3 regions of the Arthrobacter sp. T572 genome follow, and region 1 is predicted to be linked to each of the others. Evidence: riboswitches for the same ligand, from Rfam matches in the RefSeq annotation. Region 1 holds a riboswitch; each other region holds the start of a gene.
The links. Region 1 has a riboswitch for cyclic di-AMP ahead of ACUYMZ_RS05800 (C40 family peptidase). Riboswitches for the same ligand answer to the same signal wherever they lie in the genome.
Positions count from the first base shown of each region.

Region 2: another riboswitch for cyclic di-AMP. It lies ahead of ACUYMZ_RS03170 (NlpC/P60 family protein); the one in region 1 lies ahead of ACUYMZ_RS05800 (C40 family peptidase).
Region 3: another riboswitch for cyclic di-AMP. It lies ahead of ACUYMZ_RS04825 (aggregation-promoting factor C-terminal-like domain-containing protein); the one in region 1 lies ahead of ACUYMZ_RS05800 (C40 family peptidase).

Region 1 covers NZ_JBRAZQ010000002.1:979,326-985,746, reverse strand. The annotation lists gene ACUYMZ_RS05825 (FdhF/YdeP family oxidoreductase) at 1-135, opposite strand, end outside; gene ACUYMZ_RS05820 (molybdopterin molybdotransferase MoeA) at 191-1,549, opposite strand; gene ACUYMZ_RS05815 (NTP transferase domain-containing protein) at 1,546-2,484, opposite strand; gene ACUYMZ_RS05810 (HNH endonuclease) at 2,528-3,028, opposite strand; gene ACUYMZ_RS05805 (NlpC/P60 family protein) at 3,277-4,050, opposite strand; gene ACUYMZ_RS05800 (C40 family peptidase) at 4,150-4,893, opposite strand; cyclic di-AMP (ydaO/yuaA leader) riboswitch at 4,898-5,057, opposite strand; gene ACUYMZ_RS05795 (M23 family metallopeptidase) at 5,204-6,034, opposite strand; cyclic di-AMP (ydaO/yuaA leader) riboswitch at 6,039-6,278, opposite strand.
Region 2 covers NZ_JBRAZQ010000002.1:421,427-427,847, forward strand. The annotation lists gene ACUYMZ_RS03160 (NCS2 family permease) at 1-1,350, opposite strand, end outside; gene ACUYMZ_RS03165 (copper resistance CopC family protein) at 1,463-2,098, shown strand; cyclic di-AMP (ydaO/yuaA leader) riboswitch at 2,256-2,441, shown strand; gene ACUYMZ_RS03170 (NlpC/P60 family protein) at 2,445-3,233, shown strand; gene ACUYMZ_RS03175 (FAD-dependent monooxygenase) at 3,318-3,986, opposite strand; gene ACUYMZ_RS03180 (universal stress protein) at 4,423-5,460, shown strand; gene ACUYMZ_RS03185 (PEP/pyruvate-binding domain-containing protein) at 5,479-6,421, shown strand, end outside.
Region 3 covers NZ_JBRAZQ010000002.1:764,800-771,220, forward strand. The annotation lists gene tadA (tRNA adenosine(34) deaminase TadA) at 1-140, opposite strand, end outside; gene upp (uracil phosphoribosyltransferase) at 163-798, shown strand; gene ACUYMZ_RS04810 (glyoxalase superfamily protein) at 1,371-1,748, shown strand; gene ACUYMZ_RS04815 (HAD-IA family hydrolase) at 1,794-2,483, shown strand; gene ACUYMZ_RS04820 (pyridoxal phosphate-dependent decarboxylase family protein) at 2,522-3,907, shown strand; gene ACUYMZ_RS04825 (aggregation-promoting factor C-terminal-like domain-containing protein) at 4,020-4,862, opposite strand; cyclic di-AMP (ydaO/yuaA leader) riboswitch at 4,868-5,029, opposite strand; gene ACUYMZ_RS04830 (sensor histidine kinase) at 5,163-6,421, opposite strand, start outside.

The DNA.
Region 1 (6,421 bases):
CCGGGCGACCCCGGCCTGGGAGTAACCCCGTTCGAGTGCCACGGAAACGGCTTTGAGACCAGCCGCGGCGCGCTTGGGTGGATGGATCTGCAGGTCATCCTCGTTGATGTCCTGTTCTGGGGCATGCCTGTTCATACGTCCATCATGTCAAGGCTTCGGGCCCTGTGACCACCCGCGTCCGCCGGACGACTCAATCGTCCAGGGCACTCCAGTCGACGGGGCCGGAGGCAGCCTTCCTCTGCTGCCGGACGGGGGCCTTGCGGGGCTTGTCACCCGGCGGTTTGGGCACAGGCAGCGACTTTCCCCACGGCAGCGGGAATGCCGGCACCAGCTCACCCATCTGCACTCCGTGCGGCGGCACCACCATCACGCCATCGGCAGCAGCGAGGCCGCGCATCATTCCAGGGCCTGCGTGCTGCGCTGGCGATGCAAGGCCGTACACCAGCTTGAAGGGCATCAGCCGCGTCCGGCCGGGGTCGGCGTCGATCATGGCGCCGCACGGAACCTCACCGATGTCAGCAAGCTGCCCATGGCCCAGGGCCGCAAGCAAGGGCCCGCCGATGGTGAACAACGCCATCATGGCCGCCAAGGGGTTGCCCGGAAGGCCCAGAATATACCGTCCGTCCGGCAGTTCGGCAAGGACGGCAGGGTGTCCCGGGCGCATGGCGATGCCATCGATGAGCAGGTGTCCACCCAGCTCCGCCACCGCGCGCCGGAAATGGTCCGTTCCGGAGCGTCCGGTCCCGCCCGTGGTAATTACGACGTCGGCAGGCGGCTCCGGCGCTCCGCCCACCTCTGCTGTGACTTCGGCGGCGGTACCTGGCTCAACTTCCCGCAGCGCGGCCAGCCACTCTTCATAGCTGTCGCCCACCCGGACCTGCTCCCCCGGAATTCCGCCCAGCAGGCCCACCACGGCGCCCAGTTGGGGTCCGAAGGTGTCCCGGACCTCGCCTGGTCCGGGAACTCCGGCCGATACGACTTCCGAGCCCGTGAGCAGGAACCGCACCAGGGGTTTGCCGAGGACCACCAGCTCATCCAGGCCCGCGAGGGCCGCGAGGGCAAGATGCGCAGGGTTCAGGATGGTGCCTGCCTTAATCAGCACATCACCTTCCGCGGCCTCTTCCGCCGCTTTCCGGATGTGCTGCCCGTTGCGCGGCTCCCCGGGCTTGGCCCCTCCCCCGACGGTGAGGATCGGAAGGCCGTCCTCATCGGCGGTGATGACGCCGTTTTCACTGCGGAGCACCGCCTTGGCTCCGGGAGGAATAAGGCCTCCGGTGACAATGGGACTTGCCTGGTGCGGGGCCAGCCGCTGGCCGGGCTCATTCAGGATCCATGGACCGCTTCCGTTGACGGCCCAACCGTCCATGGCTGAGGACGCGTAGTGCGGCATATCCTGTAAGGCCACGGCGTCCTCGGCCAGGGTCCGCCCCAGGGCCGCGGAAAGAAGCACGGGGCCGGCAGGTATGGGAACAGCGCCATCGAAGGCCCGCTCGCGGGCCTCGTGCCAGGTGTGTGCTGCGTGGTGGCCCTGGTCCGGGGCCTCGGTCACTCCGCCTCGGTCCCCGTGCCGCCGCTGGTTTCCTTGGCGGCTTCAGGGTCCGCATACTGCTTGGCCACCTGGCGCGCGAGGTTCAGGGCAGCGGCCATCGCGGCGTCATCATCGGCCTGCCCGATACCCCGGGCCATGCCGGCAGCGTATCCGGCAATGAAGGTAGCCAGCGGGGCGGCCGGCCGGACCACGGAATGGGCCGCGACGCCTGCCACCGCAAGGACCTCGTTGACGTCCACCTCTACACCCTCAAGTTCAAAAGCCTGCAACAGCGCACGGCACCATTCCTCAAGCGTCTCGTCCTGGCTCTTCATGTCCGCCTCCAGTTTCTTGTCACGGTCCGGGCCTGTGTCCACGCCCAGGGCAGCCGCGTCCTCCCAGGTGTCCACGTCGTCGGTGGAACCAACAGGGACGGGCACTGCCAGCAGGTTCAGCCTAGCAAGCAGCCGGAATACCGAGGCGTTCGTTAACGTGCCGCTATCCGCGGCGGAGGCAATCTCCACCGCCAAGGCGTCCGTCCTGTAAATGCCCAGGAGGGGTTGTTGCCGCCCGTCCGCCGACACTGCCATTGCACCCTGCTTTCCGGAAGCCCGGGCGACCTGGTCGAGCAGTGTTCCCACGCCCCTGGCGGCATGCGGCATGTCGCATGCCAGCACCAACGTCCACGGAGCGGACCCACCCCCCGACTCCAACGCCGCCAAACCCGCAGCTATCGCAGCGGCCGGTCCTGCATACGCGGGTTCCTCGCGCGCCCTCAGCACCCCTGGAGGAAGGTCGGGGCCCGGCGGCCCAACCACTACTACCGAGCCCGCACCAGCGGCAGCCCGCAGTGCCAGCGAAAGGAGGGTGGCGCCGTCGTACGTCAATCCCTGCTTGGGCACGCCACCGAGGCGGGTGGCCCTGCCACCCGCCAGGATCACGGCATTGAACTCCATCCGGCCAGACTACCGCCACTGGCGGGAGCCCGGCGGAAATCGATCAGGCAGCCGACTCCGGCAACAAGAACGGATCCCAGTCCGGTGCAGGTTTCTCGAGTTCCTTGATCTGCCACGTAGTTCCTGTGGGAACGCCGGGCGTGAAACGGAGTTTCCATCCCATCTCGGCGAGTGTGTGGTCGCTCTTGGCGTTGTTGCATTTCAAGCACGCCGCAACCAGGTTTTCCCAGGAATCCGCGCCGCCCCTGGACTTGGGGTGGACGTGGTCTATGGTGTGTGCTGTTTTGCCGCAGTAAGCGCAACGGTGTCCGTCACGGCGGAGGACTCCGCGGCGGCTCACAGCTGTGATCCTGTTGTAGCGGGGACGGATGTAGCGGTTAAGGAGAATCACGGTGGGGCGACCCAGGATTTCCTGCGGCCCGACGACAGGCTCGTCGCCTTCGGCCACTACGCTTGCTTTTCCGGCCAGCACAAGGACCAGCGCCCGGCGGAAAGTCACTACCGCCAGCGGTTCATATCCAGCATTCAGAACGAGTGTGCGCATGCACGTACCTCTTCACGGCCGCACCCGTCAGGGGCACGAGGGCCGGCTGCCCTCTGCATGTACGGGCTGTGGATCGACAAGACAAGGGTAAGCACTTATATGCCATATCAACGAATTATTCTGTTGATTCCCCTGTGGTGTCGGTCAATGTTCACGTGCGGGACACCTGTTCCCGGGCAAACGTGGCGGCGTTAAAACGAGGAAACCCCGCAGGCGTTGTGCCTGCGGGGTTCCCTTGGGATGATCGATCAGCCGTTGACCCGGATGAAAACGGGGCCTGAGCCGACATTTGCACTGAACAGTGCGGTGGTGGATCCGTTCCATCCGCCGTGCACTGCCATGCCGTTGCCGACGTAAACGGCAATGTGTGCCATTCCGCCGTAGCCGCCGTTGGCGTAGTAGATCAGGTCTCCCGGCTGCGCTTCAGCTGCGCTCACCGTGCGTCCCAACGAAAGGTAACCGGCCGGCCAGTCGTGGAAGTTGATTCCCACAGCCGCAAGGGAGTTGGTCACCAGCATGGTGCAGTCCTGCGTGACACCCAACTGTGCGTAGGCTGCCGCGGCGATCGCGGCACCCAGGCCGCTGGAGGCGGCGGGAGCCTTGGTGGCAGGGGCCGCAGTGCTGACCGAAACATTGGCCGCACCGGACTGCGTGGTGGCACCGGAAGCGGCTTTGGTTTCAGCCTTTGCGGGAGCCTTCTCCACCACGGGAGCCGGAGCTTCAACCGTCGTGACGACGGGGCGCTCGTAGGAGATGGCCACGGTGGAATCGGCTGCAATGGTTGCCTGGGCAACGGCCTGCACGTCGAGTGTCGTGGTGGCGGTGGACTCGCGCTGGATGTTGGTGTCGGCCGCGTTGGCAGCAACACCACTGGTCAGGACCAGGCCTGATGCAGCGGCGATAACGGCTGCCTGGCGGCCAACGCCGCCTGCATTGCCGCTGACGGCCTTGGCGATGACGGCGATGGAGCTGGTCTTGGGGGCCTCAGCGCGGTGCCGTGCATTCTTGTTTGCACTCGTCATGGTTACTCTCTTTTGTCGTATCCGGACGCGGTTGGGGACGCGTCCGGTTCGGCAGGCCAGCACTTGGGGGGCATGCTGGCTTGCCCCGAACGGGATGTGCTAGCCGAGGGTGTAGAACGAGGAGCTGCCGGTGGAAGCCACCGAGTGGAGCAGCGTGCCCTGGCTGGGGTTGAGGGCGCTGATCATCATGCCGTTGCCAACGTAGATGCCCACGTGGGCTCCACCGTTCTGCATCACCAGGTCACCGGGAGCCGGCGTGCTGGTGGGCTTCATGGCGGTCCATGCGTTGACGCGGGGGATGCTGATGCCGGCCTGGGCGTAAACCCACTGGGTGAAACCTGAGCAGTCCCAACCGTTGGGGCTGGTGCCGCCCCAGACGTAGGGGTGGCCAATGCCGGTGTAGGCAATGGCGGCGAGGCCCGAAGCGGCTGCGCTGGAAGCGGAGTCCTTGGCCTTGGAAGACTGGGCCGTCACTGCAGCACCGCTGGTGGAACCACCGTTGCCGGCCTGCGTGCGGGTGGTCTGGGAAGCGCGCTGGACCTTGGGGGCTTCCTTGGTGGCCACGACGGGGCTTTCGAAGGAAACCGTGGCGGTGGGCTCGGCGGTAACCACTGCGGTGGTCACGAGCTGCTGGGTGCTTGACGATTCCGACTTGGAGACGTCGGTGTCAGCTGCCTGGGCGGGCATTCCAACGCTGAGGACAAGTCCTGAAGCTGCGGCCAGAACGGCGGCCTGGCGTCCTACGGTGCCTGCATTGGTGGAAACAGCCTTGGAAAGGTTGTTCAAAGGGTTCGTGCGAACCGTTTCGGCGCGGTGGCGCGCAGGGGTAGTGCGTGAAGACACGAAGGTAGCCTCTCCCAATGCCTGCGAGGTGAGCTGTCGGATTCGGATGGGAGTCATCCGGCCGCTCCGCTTCAAGGAAGCTTTGCGACTTAACCCCTAGGCCTTCAAAAAAGGCCGGAAGTGGTTCCCCCGCCCCTGCCAGACGAATTTTGCGAACGGACCCTGGATGGTGGCAGAGCTAGGCAATCCACCCAAGTGCATCGGCTCCCTGGAAGCCGATGCGATTTAGACGGTACAACAGAAGTGCTTCAATGTCACATTCAGATCACGGGGCGTGTCACAAATGCGAGAGACGACCATCAGCTCTGGCTCAGAGCCAACCCATGGGGTCAACGACTTCGCCGTTGACCTGGACCTCGAAGTGGAGGTGGCAGCCGGTGGAGGCGCCGGTGGTGCCGCTCAGGGCAACAGTGTCTCCGCGGCTGACGGTCTGGCCGACCTTCACGCTGAACGACGACAAGTGGTTGTACGTGGTCTCGAGGCCGTTGCCGTGGTCTACCACCACGCGGTTGCCTCCACCGTACTCGTGCCATCCGGCGAACGTGACCTTGCCGGCTGCTGCCGCATGGACAGCGGTGCCGCACTGGGCCACAAAGTCCTGCCCGCGGTGGAAGTCGCCGGCGCCGCCCGTGAGGGGGCTGATGCGGTAGCCGAACGGAGAAGCCGTGCTGAGCGTGTCCAGCGGGCTGCCCAGGCTGCCGACGGATGAGGCACGCTGGATGCTCTCGGCAGATTGTGCACTCAGGAGCTGCTTGAGCTTGCCGTCAGGATCCGCCGCAGTAGCAACGGCTGCGCGGCTGAAATCGATCTTGGCCGACGCTTCCGCGGAAACCTCGGGCTGGCTGCCGCCCGCGAGTGTCAACGCGGCCTCGGTCTGGCCCGACTCGGAGGTGGCCATCACCGGACTGGTGGCCGGCAGACCGACAGTCAGGGCAAGGCCGGTGGCGGCAAGCGCTACACCGGCTTTCTGCCCGACGCCACTGGCTGCGGCGAAGTCGGCAACCTGGCGCAACGGGCTCTTACGGCGGCGCACCTGACGCTGGGTGTCGCGGGGCCGGATCTCCGTTACGACGCGGGCTGGCCGCAGCTCAGTAGCGGGGCCGGTCGCGCGTCGGCGGCCCCTGGCGTTCTGCGATGTCAAACTCTGTTCCTCTCTGAAAAGCCTGCGAAGTTAGCTGTCGGATTCGGATCAGAGAGTTCAGACCCGGCCCGCACAAAGCGCACACGGCACACAGGTATCCCAGGAGGGACTTGCGTCAGTAGGCACTTCTGCTGCGGGCTTCACCCCAAGGCTGCTTCTTTAGACAGCCGCTTGTGGTTCCCCCGCCTCTGCCAGTGGTGGATGGCACACCTGATCTGCTGGCAGAGTTCGGCTCCAGATCAGGTAACGCTTTGGTATCAGCGCTAGTAGATAACTATAGGGGATTAAAGCCCGCAGTAATAAATTCGTTATCTACAGAAACGGGGCGTGGCGGAGCGAGCCCATACCACTTCCTGCGGAAAAGTGCAGGTCACACGCTGGCGCTGA
Region 2 (6,421 bases), 560 kb from region 1:
GGCACGGCCCTGGAACGTGCGGATCAGGACGTAGGAGATGAATCCGGCGCCCAGGCCGTTGGCAATCGAGTACGTGAACGGCATGAGGGCGATGGTCAGGAAGGCCGGGATGCCCACGCCCCAGTCCTGCCAGTCGATCTTGCCCACCTGGGAGACCATCATGAAGCCCACCACCACCAGTGCGGGGGCGACGGCTTCGAACGGAACCAGGTTGATCAGCGGCGTGAAGAACATGGCCACCAGGAAGAGGATGCCGGTCACGATCGAGGCGAGGCCGGTGCGTGCACCTTCGCCGATGCCGGCGCCGGACTCCACGAAGATCTGGTTGGAGGACACGGACGAACCGCCACCCACGATCGCGCCGAGGGCGTCAACCTGAAGCACACGGTCAACGTTGGGGATGTTGCCCTTTTCGTCGACGGTCCCGGCCTCGTTGGCCAGGCCCACCATGGTGCCCATGGCGTCGAAGAAGATGCTCAGCAGGATCACGAACGCCAGCAGCGCCGCTGCGATGAAGCCCAAGTGCTCAAAGGCACCGAACGGGTTGGCTTTGCCGATCAGTGAGAGATCGGGTGCGCCCCATTCGGACAGGGTAGGGGCCACCAGGGACCAGCCGCGCGGGTTCACGGTGTCGCCGTCCACACTGGGGCCGATGTGGAGCGTGAACTCGAGGATGGCGGCCAGTGCGGTGGATGCGACGATGCCGATGAGGATCGCGCCACGGACCTTGCGGACTACCAGGGCGATGGTCAGCAGCAACCCGACGGCGAACACCAGGGTGGGCCAGCCCATGAGCTTGCCTTCAACACCCAATCCAAGGGGCACAGTGGTGCCGGCGGCGTCCGGGATGCGGCGCACGAAGCCGGCGTTCACCAGGCCGATCAAAGCAATGAACAGGCCAATGCCCACCACGATCGCGGTCTTCAGCGCCTCCGGGACAGCCTTGAACACGGCGGTGCGGAATCCGGTGAGCACCAGGATCAGCATGGTCACGCCGGAGAGCACCACCAGGCCCATCATGTCCGGCCAGGTCAGTTCCGGGTGCGAGGCCACGGTGACGGCCACGAAGGCGTTGACGCCAAGGCCGGTTGCCACGGCAAACGGGTGCTTTGCCCACGCACCCATGAGGATGGTCAGGATGCCCGCGACGAATGCGGTGGTAGCTGCCACGGCAGTAAAGCCGAGTGATTCGCCGCTGGAGTCCGCTCCGGAGAGGATCAGGGGGTTCAGGACAACGATGTAGCTCATGGCGAAGAACGTCGCAAAGCCGCCGCGGATCTCGCGTGAGTACGTGGAGCCTCGTTCAGAGATCTTGAAGTAACGGTCGATGGCAGAACCTTGTTTAAGCATGAAGGTCTCCGGGGATTGGGTGAGTGTGCTCTCAAATCCTATGCCGCGGATGCGGCCGGCCCGGACGATTCGCCTAGTCTGTAAGGAAGCCAACACTAGGAGAAACCGCCCCATGCGTACCATCCGCCCCCTTCTGGCCGCCGTCGTTGCTGCTGTGGCCTTCACCGCCGCAGTGCTGTTCGGTGCTGCTCCGGCATCCGCGCACGACGTCGCCGAGTCCACCGCTCCGGCGAACGGTGCCAGCGTTGCCGAGGTCCCGGCGTCGGTCTCCATCACCTTCAACAACCGCCCCCTGGCTATCGGCTCGGGCGTAACGGTGACTTCCGGTGGCGAGAACTGGGCGGATGGCGCCGTCGAAATCATCGACAACCAAGCGGTGCAGAAGCTTCGCCCCGGCGCGCCGGCTGGCCAATACACGGTCACGTGGCGCGTGGTCAGTTCCGACTCCCACCCGATCGAGGGCACCTTTTCCTTCACGGCCGCCAGCGGAAGTACGACGGCGGCCGGCGGCTCGGCGGCGGCGTCACCGTCGGCGTCAGCACCGGCGGCGTCGGTCCCTTCGGCAGGCACGTCAGCACCTGGTACCGGCGGCAACGAGGCTGCCCCGGCGGCGGAGTCCCACCCGTTTCCCTGGAGCATCGTCGGGCTGGCTGTTGTTGCGGTTGGCCTCGTGATCTTCCTGGCCGTTACGGCGCGTCGGAAGTTGGCGGCCACCGACGGCGCCGATGCCGAAAAATCCGCGGAATAACGGGGTTTTCTACTTAGCGTCGAAGGTCTCGGATCGGTTACTGCGACACGCCAAAACCAAACTTCTCGTTACTCAAATGTGACTTTGGTGTGATCATCGCGTACGGTAGTACCTGTGCCCGACCCATGTACGGGGCACTTCCGGCCTGATTGCCTAGCTCTGCCGCAGGCCGGAATCCGTTCGCAGACATACCTACGGCAGAGACGGGGAACCCATTTTGGTCAGCTTTTGAAGCTGACCTTGGGGTGAAGTCACGAAGCTTCCGCTGCATGGCGGGAGACAGTGGCCGGGTGACTCCCATCCGAATCCGACAGCTAACCTCGCAGGCATCGGGAGAGGCTTTTTCATGTCTTCACGCATTCTTCGCGGCCGTCGTAAGGCGGACAGCGTACGTCCCAATCCGTTCATCTCAATCTCCAAGGCTGTTGCCAGCAACGCATCGGGCGCAGGCCGCCAGGCTGCTGTTATCGCCGCCGCGTCGGGCCTGGTCCTGACCGGTTCCATCGCCGCCCACGCCGCGGAAACCCCGGCACAGGCACCGGTGGAGCGCGACTCCAGCCCCGCCACGGTGGCGCAGACGGTTTCCGAGGCTCCCAACAAGGTTGTCACCGCCGCTGCAACGGCTACCGTCAACTTCGAGCGTCCGGCGGTTGCTTCCGTAGCAGCACCGGTCATCGAAAAGCCGGCACCGGCTCCTGCGCCGGCACCCAAGAAGGCTGCAGCCGCCACCGCTGCCGCCCCGGCCAAGGCCACGGCTACCGCCACTGCAACCGCTCCGGCTCCTGCCGCTCCTGCTGCCGCAGCTCCGGCCGCCGGTGGCGTCAACGCCGCCATGGTTGCCTCGGCCTACGCGCAGATCGGCATCTTCCAGGACTGCACCGCCATGGTTGAAAAGGCCCTCGGCTCTGCAGGTATCCGGGTTGGCGATCTCGCTCCCATGCAGTTCCTGAACTACGGCAAGGTAGTCAGCGACCCGCAGCCGGGCGACATGATCGTCCAGTCCGGCCACGTTGCCATCTACATCGGCAACGGCCAGGCCATCAGCGGTGGCATCAACGGCAACCAGACGGGCATCCACCCCATCAGCTGGCTGACCGCAACGGGTCCCCTGACCTACGTACGCGCAGGCGCCTAAGCCTCACGCTTCACCCAAAAGCCGGCATCTCCGGGACTCAACGTCCCGAGGGTGCCGGCTTTTGGTGTCTGGTTGGAAGGCGTTTCAGGCGAGGGCAACGCCCGGTGAGGCCGGAAGGGCCACCCTTGCCGAGATGGCCTGGCCCACGGCTTTGGCCTGCCGAAGTACTTCCTTGGGGGTGGGGGTCACGAGTTCGCCCACGCCCACCAGGTGCATGCCTACCGCCCGCATGGCAGCCACGAGGTTCTGGCCGATGCTGATTCCAAGGTCCGCGAGCATCCTGCGCAACTGGCTCTGGGCGCAGCGCGTGACCACGATGTGGTCGGCCAGCAGGATGCCGTCCGGGGTGTGGACCGCCCATTTCCGGGTTTCCACCGGGGATAGGCCGGTGCGGGTGCTGCCAAGGTCCGCCACGTGGCCATAGGCCGCCTGTGGCTCGCTGCCCAGGAAATCGAGGCGCACGGCGCGGGTAGTGCTGCGGACATCCAAGTGATGGCTCGCTGCGTAGTTGCGCAAGTGCCGGAGGATTTCGTTGCGTTCCTGCATGGCAGCGGGGTCGGAAACATCGCAGCGGGGCAGCATGCCGGTATGAAGGGACGCCGTTGCCGGGGAAGGTGTTCCCATGAGACTGTCCACCACGATCGAGCCAACGCCATGACGGCTCAGTTCGCTGGCCACAGCCAACCCGGAAAGCCCGGCGCCGATGACCACGGTGGTGGTCCGTTCCGTGCCGGAATCAGGCGTGAGGTGCACTGCTTGGTTCCTCCTTGACTGTGCGCCCGCGGGCATCGCATGGGTTGCGTCCGGGTCCCCAAGCGGTCGCAAGTAAATGGCCGGTATGTGTGCTGGAACACGCTTGCCGGCCATTCGGTGACTCGAACATTACCCAACTTTTTGTGTCGTGGATAGCCTCCGCTACAGCGTGTTTTTTGTGGTCATTTTGGCCGCATCAAGGAGCCTGGCTGCGGGCACTGGCTGGACCCCGAAACCGAGCCCGGACCGTTATGCACATAGCCCAACGTCGCCTTGATTCGGCCATGCCAACCGAGAATAGTTGGGATTGGAAGGGGAATCCCAAGGGCTTCCCCGGCCCCGGCCGCAGGCAAGCCTGTCACGAGGTCCATCGATAGCTGGAACCTCTGGCAGAATGGCCGGAACATCAAGCAGCAGGTGGAGAGGCAGGCCCCCAATGGACCAGCACGGCAGACACGTTGACCACACCCGGGACGGTGAGGACCCGGTGGCAGCACCCGGAGGAATCGTCGTCGGCGTGGATGGTTCGGAGCACGGTCAATGCGCCTTGGTCTGGGCCGCCCGGGAAGCTGAACGCCGGCAGCGCCCGCTCCACATCGTCACCGCCTACTCGGTGCCGATCTTTGCTGCTTCGGGCTTGGACGGCGGATACGCCACAGTGGACGACTCCGTGATCCGGGAGGGTGCCGAGGCGATCGTCAAACAGGCCATGGACAAGGTTTCCGGCTACTCCATCGATGTCGACGCTTCCGTTGAGAACGGAGACGCGGCCGGTGTCCTGCTGGACCTGTCCGCGGAGGCGGAGCTGCTGGTCTTCGGAAGCCGTGGGCGTGGCGGGTTCGTCGGGCGCCTCCTGGGCTCCGTGAGCAGCGCGCTGCCTGCCCATGCCAAATGCCCTACCGTTACTGTGCCGCTCTACTGCGCGGACCGCTTGGGCGAGAACACCGAGGACAAACACATCAAGGCCGAACACGCCAAGGCCGGTCCGCGGACGGTGGAGAATGTGGTCGTCGTGGGCGTGGATGGTTCGGAGCAGGCGCGGGTCGCGGTTTTGGAAGCCGCTGAACAAGCGGAGCGGATGGGCGCCAGCCTCCGCGTCATTTGCGCAGTTCCGCAGTACAGCGGATCGCTGGCCTGGGTGCCTGCGCCGCTTGATCGCGATGCCCTCTTCGCGGACATCAAGGTGCAACTGGACGCTGGGGTAGCGTGGCTGCGGAGCCACTTCCCCCGGCTGACCGTGGAGACGGACCTCCGGGACGGCGCACCCGTTGACGTCCTGGTGGAGGCCAGCCGCAGTGTTGAGCTGGTGGTCCTGGGCACCCGCGGACGGGGTGGATTTGCCGGCATGCTTCTGGGCTCCACTTCGGACGGCGTCCTGCACCATGCCAAGGGGCCCGTGCTGGTGGTTCCGGACAGGGAAGATCCCAGGCTCGCCGACCGCGCCAAGTTCGGTCCCATGCTTGGCACAGCCTAAAGCAGCGCCGCCCTTCACATGAGCAGCCAGGAACGGAACCGGCAACCAACAACTGGTGGACGCACGTACGTTGTGCCGCTGGACCGGATCCGGGCTGGGATGCTCGCAGAAGTCGGAGGCAAGGCGGCAAACCTGGGGGAGTTGCTTGCCGCCGGGTTCCCCGTGCCTTCAGGGTTTTGCCTGACGACAGCCGCGTACAGGCATTCCCTCGCGTCCACCGGCCTGGAGGATGTTCTTGAGGCCTTGGATGCTGCGGCTAACTCCATGTCCGGCCAGCAGTCCATGTCCGGCCGGCGGGCCACAGCCGAACTGAACTCCTTGGCGGCCCGCGCGCGATCGCAGATACGGGAGGCGGGAATCCCTCCTGATGTGGTCGCCGAACTGCGAAGTTCCTATCTGGCCCTGGGCGGAGACGCTCCTGTCGCGGTCCGTTCCTCGGCCACAGCGGAAGATTTGCCGTTCGCGAGCTTCGCCGGCCAGCAGGACACGTTCCTGAACGTCGTGGGGGTGGACAACGTCGTTGATGCAGTGAGCAGATGCTGGGCTTCGCTGTGGACCGACCGGGCCGTGAGCTACAGGACCACCAACGGAATCAGCCACTCAACGGTGACCCTCGCGGTGGTGGTGCAGCAAATGATCGACTCCGCGGCCGCCGGGGTGATGTTCACTGCCAACCCGGTGACAGGCCGCCGGCGGGAGGCAGTCATCGACGCAAGCCCCGGGCTCGGCGAGGCCGTGGTGTCGGGAGCGGTCAATCCGGACCAGTACATCGTCGATGTCCAAACCCGGAGCATCCTCAAACGGACCCTCGGTGATCGTCGGGTGGAAATCCGGTCGGTACCCGGCGGCGGCACGGAACGGATCGAGGCCGCCCTGCCAGACAACGCTCCCCAACAGTGCCTCAGTGACTCCCGGATCCAGGAGCTGGCGCTGCTGGGGCAACGGGTGGAGGAGCACTACT
Region 3 (6,421 bases), 210 kb from region 1:
GAACCCAGCACGCCGCCGTCGGGCCCTAAAACCACAGCCCCAATGGGCACGTCGTCCGTTTCCAACGCCAGCCGGGCCTCATCCAAGGCAAGGCCCATCCAAGCACTGTGTTCTGCGTGATACGGCTCGGTAGGGCTCATGTCTCAATGATAGTTTTGGGGGATGCGCACACTCGTCGTGGACCACCCGCTGGTCGCTCACAAGCTCACCGTACTGCGGGACAAGAACACCCCTTCACCGGTCTTCCGGCAACTTACCGAAGAACTCGTCACCTTGCTGGCCTACGAGGCCACCCGTGAGGTCAAGACACAGCCCGTGGAAATCGAGACCCCGGTCACCAAGACCATCGGTACGGCTTTCACCAAGCCCACGCCCTTGGTGGTTCCGATCCTCCGTGCAGGCCTGGGGATGCTCGAGGGCATGACCAAACTGGTTCCCACCGCCGAGGTTGGCTTCCTGGGCATGGCGCGCGACGAGGAAACCCTGGACATCATCACCTACGCCGAGCGCCTCCCCGAGGACCTCACCGGCCGCCAAGTGTTCGTCCTGGATCCGATGCTCGCTACGGGTGGCACGCTGCGCGAAGCCATCAAATTCCTGTTCAAGCGCGGCGCCTCCGACGTCACGTGCATTTGCCTTCTGGCCGCCCCCGAGGGCCTGTCCAAGCTCGAAGAGGAACTCGCGGACAAGAACGTGAAGATCGTGCTCGCCTCGATCGATGAGAAGCTCAACGAGAAGTCCTACATCGTCCCGGGCCTCGGCGACGCGGGCGACCGACTGTACGGCATCGCGGGCTGAGTCTCCTCCGTCACGGACCTCTCCTGATAGCCACATGTAATTGGGGAGGAAACTTAGGTGAAATGGATTCTGCCGGGGGCCGCTTTGCTCTCATGGGCTCTTGGCGGCTACGCCGTCTACGTCACTTCGGCGCAATTCTCCGGTCGGGGCGTTGCCGAGTCCTACGCGGCATTCGGGGCAGGCTCCAACCTCGGCAACGTCTTGTGGTTCCTCCTCTGGACGGGAGCCTCAGCCGTGGCTTGTTGGATTCTGGTCCGAAAGGCCGGCCCCGGAGCCGTGCGGGCGGTGTCCCATACGCTGTACGGCTACGGTACTCCGGCCACGCTCTTGGTGTTTCCTGATGCGGCAATGAGTTTTGCGGTCTCCCACGTCAGGGCGTTCACAGACAGTACGGCGCCTCACTCTTCGGTCGTGGAGGTCCTTGTGATCAGCGGGGGAGTAGCTGTGGTCTGTGCCGCACTGCTATCCCTTGCGATCAGTATTCGAGAACGACATCGACCAGCGCCCACCTCAGGCCGCTAGGAGCGATTGCCCCCTACCGCTTTCCACCCTGCCCCGTTAGCCTGTGGCGCATGGACTGGAAACTTGAACTGGTGTTTGTCCCTGTGTCCGACGTCGATCGCGCGAAGGATTTCTACGTCAACAAAGTCGGTTTCAACGCCGATTTCGATGAGCGTCCCACCGACGGCATCCGCTTTGTCCAACTCACCCCGCCCGGATCGGCCTGCTCCATCGCCATCGGAGAAGGCCTCACTGACGCCCCTCCAGGCTCCGCACCGAATCTGCAAGTTGTGGTGGCCGACATCAACAAGGCACATGCGCAGCTCAAGGGAAACGGTGTGGATGTCAGCGACATCGACATCCAGGACTGGGGGCACTTTGTCTATTTCGCCGATCCTGACGGCAACAGGTGGGCGGTCCAGTACTTACCCCAGCGCCCGAACGGCTGAGCCGACGCCAAGCACCGCAAGCCCGCTGTGCGGCAGGATGGACGTATGAGCCTTCCTGCCGCGCAGCCATCACATTCACAACAGAGCCTTGCCGTCCGCGCAGTCCTCTTCGACATGGACGGAACACTGGTTGATTCCACGGCAATCGTGGAGCAGGTCTGGCTTGAATTCGCGGAGCGTTACCGGCTGGATTACAACGAGATTCTGCGGACGTCCCATGGCGTCCAGGCCGGTGACACCATCAGACGCTACGCACCGGAAGGGGCCGACGTCGTGGCCCTCACAGCGGAATTGGGCGAGATGGAACGCAACCGCACGGACGGCATCATTGCCCTGCCCGGCGCCGAGACCCTCCTGAAAGCCCTGCCAGACGACGCGATCGCCCTGGTGACGTCCGCCGATCGGGTACTGGCCGACATCCGCATGCAGGCCGCCGGGCTGACCATGCCCACGACGGCGGTGACCGCCGAGGCTGTCACGCGCGGCAAACCGCACCCGGAGGGATACCTCAAAGCCGCGGAGCTGCTGGGCGCGGAACCGGCCGACGTCGTGGTTTTCGAAGACGCGCCCGCAGGCATTGCCGCAGCCCGCGCAGCAGGCATGCGGACGGTCGTGGTTGGTGATGCCGGCGGGGCGCTGGAGCCCGGAATGTGGCGGATTCCCAACTACTCGGCGGTGACGGTCAAGGCCGTCAAGGACATCGACGGCGGACACCTGATCACCCTGACGCTATAGCTCTGTTCCAATCGGGGCGTCCGGCGTAGGCTGTGCCCATGTCTGCGTTGCCGGAGGCGTACGATGCAGCACTGGAGCGGGCGATGGCGCACGCCAAGCAGTGGCTGGCATCAGTGCCCACGCGTTCAGTCCGCCCCACCATGGATGCCGACCAGGTTGCGGCCAAGCTTGGTTCCCCGCTCCCGGAGGGCCCCACCGACCCGGCAGCGGTGATCGATGAGCTGGTTGCGGTGGCGGAGCCGGGCCTGATGGCCATGCAGTCAGGCAGGTTCTTCGGCTGGGTGATCGGCGGGACCCTACCGGCAGCCCTCGCAGCCGACTGGATGGTCAGCGCATGGGACCAAAACACCGGACTGCGGTTCGCGACGCCATCTGCTGCGGCCATTGAGGAGGCTGCGGCGGCCTGGTTGCTGGACTTGCTGCACCTTCCCGAAAACTCCGACGTCGGCTTCACCACCGGGGCGACGATGGCCAACTTCGTGGGGCTGGCAGCAGGGCGCCAGTACGTGTTGGAGCAGGCGGGGTGGGACCTGGCCACTTTGGGGCTCGCAGGAGGACCGCGCGTCACGGTGTTTGTTGGCCGGGAACGGCACGAGGTCATCGACCTGGTGGTCCGTTATCTTGGCTTGGGAAACTGCACGCCGGTGGACGTGGATGACCAGGGACGCATCATCCCGGAGGCATTGGCAGCCGCCATGGACGGGCAGCCAGGCCCGGCGATCGTGTGCTTGCAAGCGGGAAACATCCATTCAGGTGCCTTCGACCCCGTCCAGGAGGCGGTGCGCTTGGCCCACGGGAAAGGCGCCTGGGTCCACGTTGACGGTGCCTTCGGATTGTGGGCGGCAGTCAGCCCGGAGCTGGGCAAGTACCTGCCGGGGCTGGAAACCGCGGATTCCTGGGCTACCGATGCTCACAAGACCTTGAATGTCCCCTACGATTCAGGCCTGGCCATCGTGTCCCGGCCGGATGTCATGCGCCGGACTTTCGGTGTACATGCCAGCTACCTGCCCGCAGATGACCACGGCCCCGGCGACCCGCACGAGAAAGTGCCGGAGCTTTCCCGCCGTGCCAGGGGCATCCCGGTGTGGGCTGCACTCCGCTCGTTGGGGCGGTCCGGGACGATCGCAATGGTGGAGAAGCTGGCGGCAAACGCCAGGGCCTTGGCCGAGGGGCTGGCTGCGATCCCCGGGGTCGAGATCCTGAACGACGTGGTGTTCACCCAGGTGTCGGTCAGTTTCGGCAGCGATGAACGTACCCGCCGGGTCACGCAGAGAGTCATGGCCGAAGGGGTGGTGTGGATGTCCGGTTCGGTGTGGCATGGCCGTGACATCCTGCGCATCTCCGTGAGCAACTGGTCCACGGATGCGGACGATGTCGCCGCATCCGTCGCTGCCGTCAGACGCGCTGCGGAGGCTGAAGCCTAGCTGCCGGGGCATAAACCTGCCGGGCACAGATTCAAGGGGATGAAAAAGCGCCGGTCCGCACCGTTCCTTTCAGAAGGAATGGTGCGGACCGACGCTCTGGCTCAGGCCTGGCTTAGTACCAGTTGTTGGCCAAGTGGAAGGCGAGGGCTGCGGAAGGCGAGCCGTAGCGTTCCTTGATGTAGTTCAGGCCCCACTTGATCTGGGTCTGGTAGTTGGTCTGCCAATCGGCGCCCGCAGTGGCCATCTTGCTTGCCGGCAGTGACTGGACGATCCCATAGGCGCCACTGGAAGGGTTGGTGGCTGTGGTTCGCCAGTTCGATTCCTTCTCCCACAGCGTGTTCAGGGCGACCATCTCGCCGGCGCCCCAACCGTAGTTTGCCAGGATGCTGGCAGCGTAGGCTTTTGCGGCGGCGGGGTCGTCGATGGCCTTGGGAGCGGCAGCGGCTGCGGCAGCTGCAGCGGCTTTCTCGGCGGCTGCGGCATCGGCGGCCTGCTTGGCGGCAGCATCAGCGGCGGCTTTCTCGGCTGCGGCCTGGACAGCAGCGGCCTGCTCCGCAGCAGCTTTTTCAGCCGCGGCCTTGTCGGCGGCGGCCTTCTCTGCGGCAGCCTGTTCGGCAGCGGCCTTGTCTGCAACTGCACGGTCAGCTGCGCCCTGGGCGGCAGCAGCGTCCATCGAAGCAGCGATCTCGGCAGCCTTGTTGGTGCTGACCTGGGCGTTGGCCTGGGTTTCGGCGGCCTGGCTCAGTTCCGGGAGGTTGAAGGCAGCGTTTGCGGCGGTGCCCAGCGATGCAACACCCAGCGCGGCAGCCACGACGCCGGCTACTACGGACATGCGCTGACCGGTCTTGCCACGGCGGGCAGCGTCCTTCAGGACAGCCTGCGATTTGGTCAGCGGAGCGTTGTGATCGTCACGGTGACGCGCGGAAGGGCGCGTCTGATCGTTCAATTCAGACATGTGTGATTACCTCTCAGCGCCTGCGGAGTTAGCTGTCGGGTTCGGATGAGGTCATCCGGCCGCGCGCGCAGCAGCGGCTTCACCCCAAGGGCCGGCAATCAATGCACGGGCCCGGAGACTCTGGGTCCCCCGTCTCTGCCTTTGGGTGAGAACGGAACTCCGGGAAGTGGCAGAGCTCGGCGCATCCCGGGTGTGGGTCAGGTTGGGGCGACCCACCCTTTCGACGGTACAGGACGAATCGGCTTAAGTCACATTTGGGTAACAGAGATCACGACGCTGGTGCGTCGCCTTGCCATTTTGTTACAGGCGTGCGGCGCTCCCCAGAGGGAGGCGGAGGGCGAACTCGGTGCGCCCGGGCCGGGATGTGACGTCCACGGTACCGCCGTGTGCGCGCACGATGGACTCTACGATGGAAAGGCCCAGCCCGGAGGTACCTTCGGAGCCTGACCTCGCGGCGTCTGCCCTGGCAAAACGGGAGAAGATGCGCGCCTGGAAATCCCCCGGAATACCAGGCCCGTTGTCTGTCACGGTCACCACAGCGTTGCCGTCGTTGGACAGCATGACGCCGGTTTCCACCGTTGTCCCGGCATCCGTGTGCTTGCGTGCATTGGAGAGCAGGTTGGCCAGCACTTGGTGGAGCTGTGTCGCGTCCCCGCGCACGGTGACTGGTTCGTCGGGCAGCCGCAGCTTCCAGTGGTGGTCCGGCGCCATCACTTTCTCGTCGCTGACCGTTTCGATCACCAACTGGGTGAGGTCGACATCCGAGACCTTCAACGCCTGTCCTTCATCCAGCCTGGCGAGCAGGAGCAGGTCTTCGACCAAGGCTGTCATGCGTTCCGACTGGCTCTGGACGCGGGCCAGGGACTTCCGGCCGTCCTCGGTGAAGTTCTCGGTCATGCGGAGCAACTCGGTGTATCCGCGGATTGCGGTGAGCGGTGTGCGGAGTTCGTGTGAGGCGTCCGCCACGAACTGGCGCACCTTGGTTTCGCTTGCCTGCCGCGCTTCCAAGGCACTGGCAACGTTGTCGAGCATCTGGTTCAGGGCATGGCCCACGCTGCCCACTTCCGTGCCGGGGTGGGCCGCTCCCGGAGGTACCCGTACCGCCAAAGCCACCTCGCCGGCGTCGAGGGGCAGGCGGGAGACCTTGGTGGCGACGTCGGACAATTGCTCCAAGGGCCGCATGGTCCTGCGGATGATGACGGTACCGGCCAGTCCGATCAACGCCAGTCCTCCCAGCGACACGAACACCATGGTCCACACCAGCGACGCCTCCGCGCTTTGCTTGTCCGCCAGCGGCAGGCCGGTGACAATGACATCTCCGTATGCCGTTTCCACTGCCACCAAGCGGTAGTCGCCGTTGGAGAGGGAGCGGTCCACGGGGGTGCTGTCCTTGGGCAGGGAGAGCAGTACCTGTTGGTCGTCCTGGGACAAGGAGACGCGGTTTCCCTCCGCGTCGATCAGTCCCGAGCTGTTGACCGTTGAACCGTTGATCCGCGCATTCAAGGTTCCAGCGGCCTGGCCCCGCGCCTCCAAGGGGTCCGGCTTGCGGGACGGCGTGG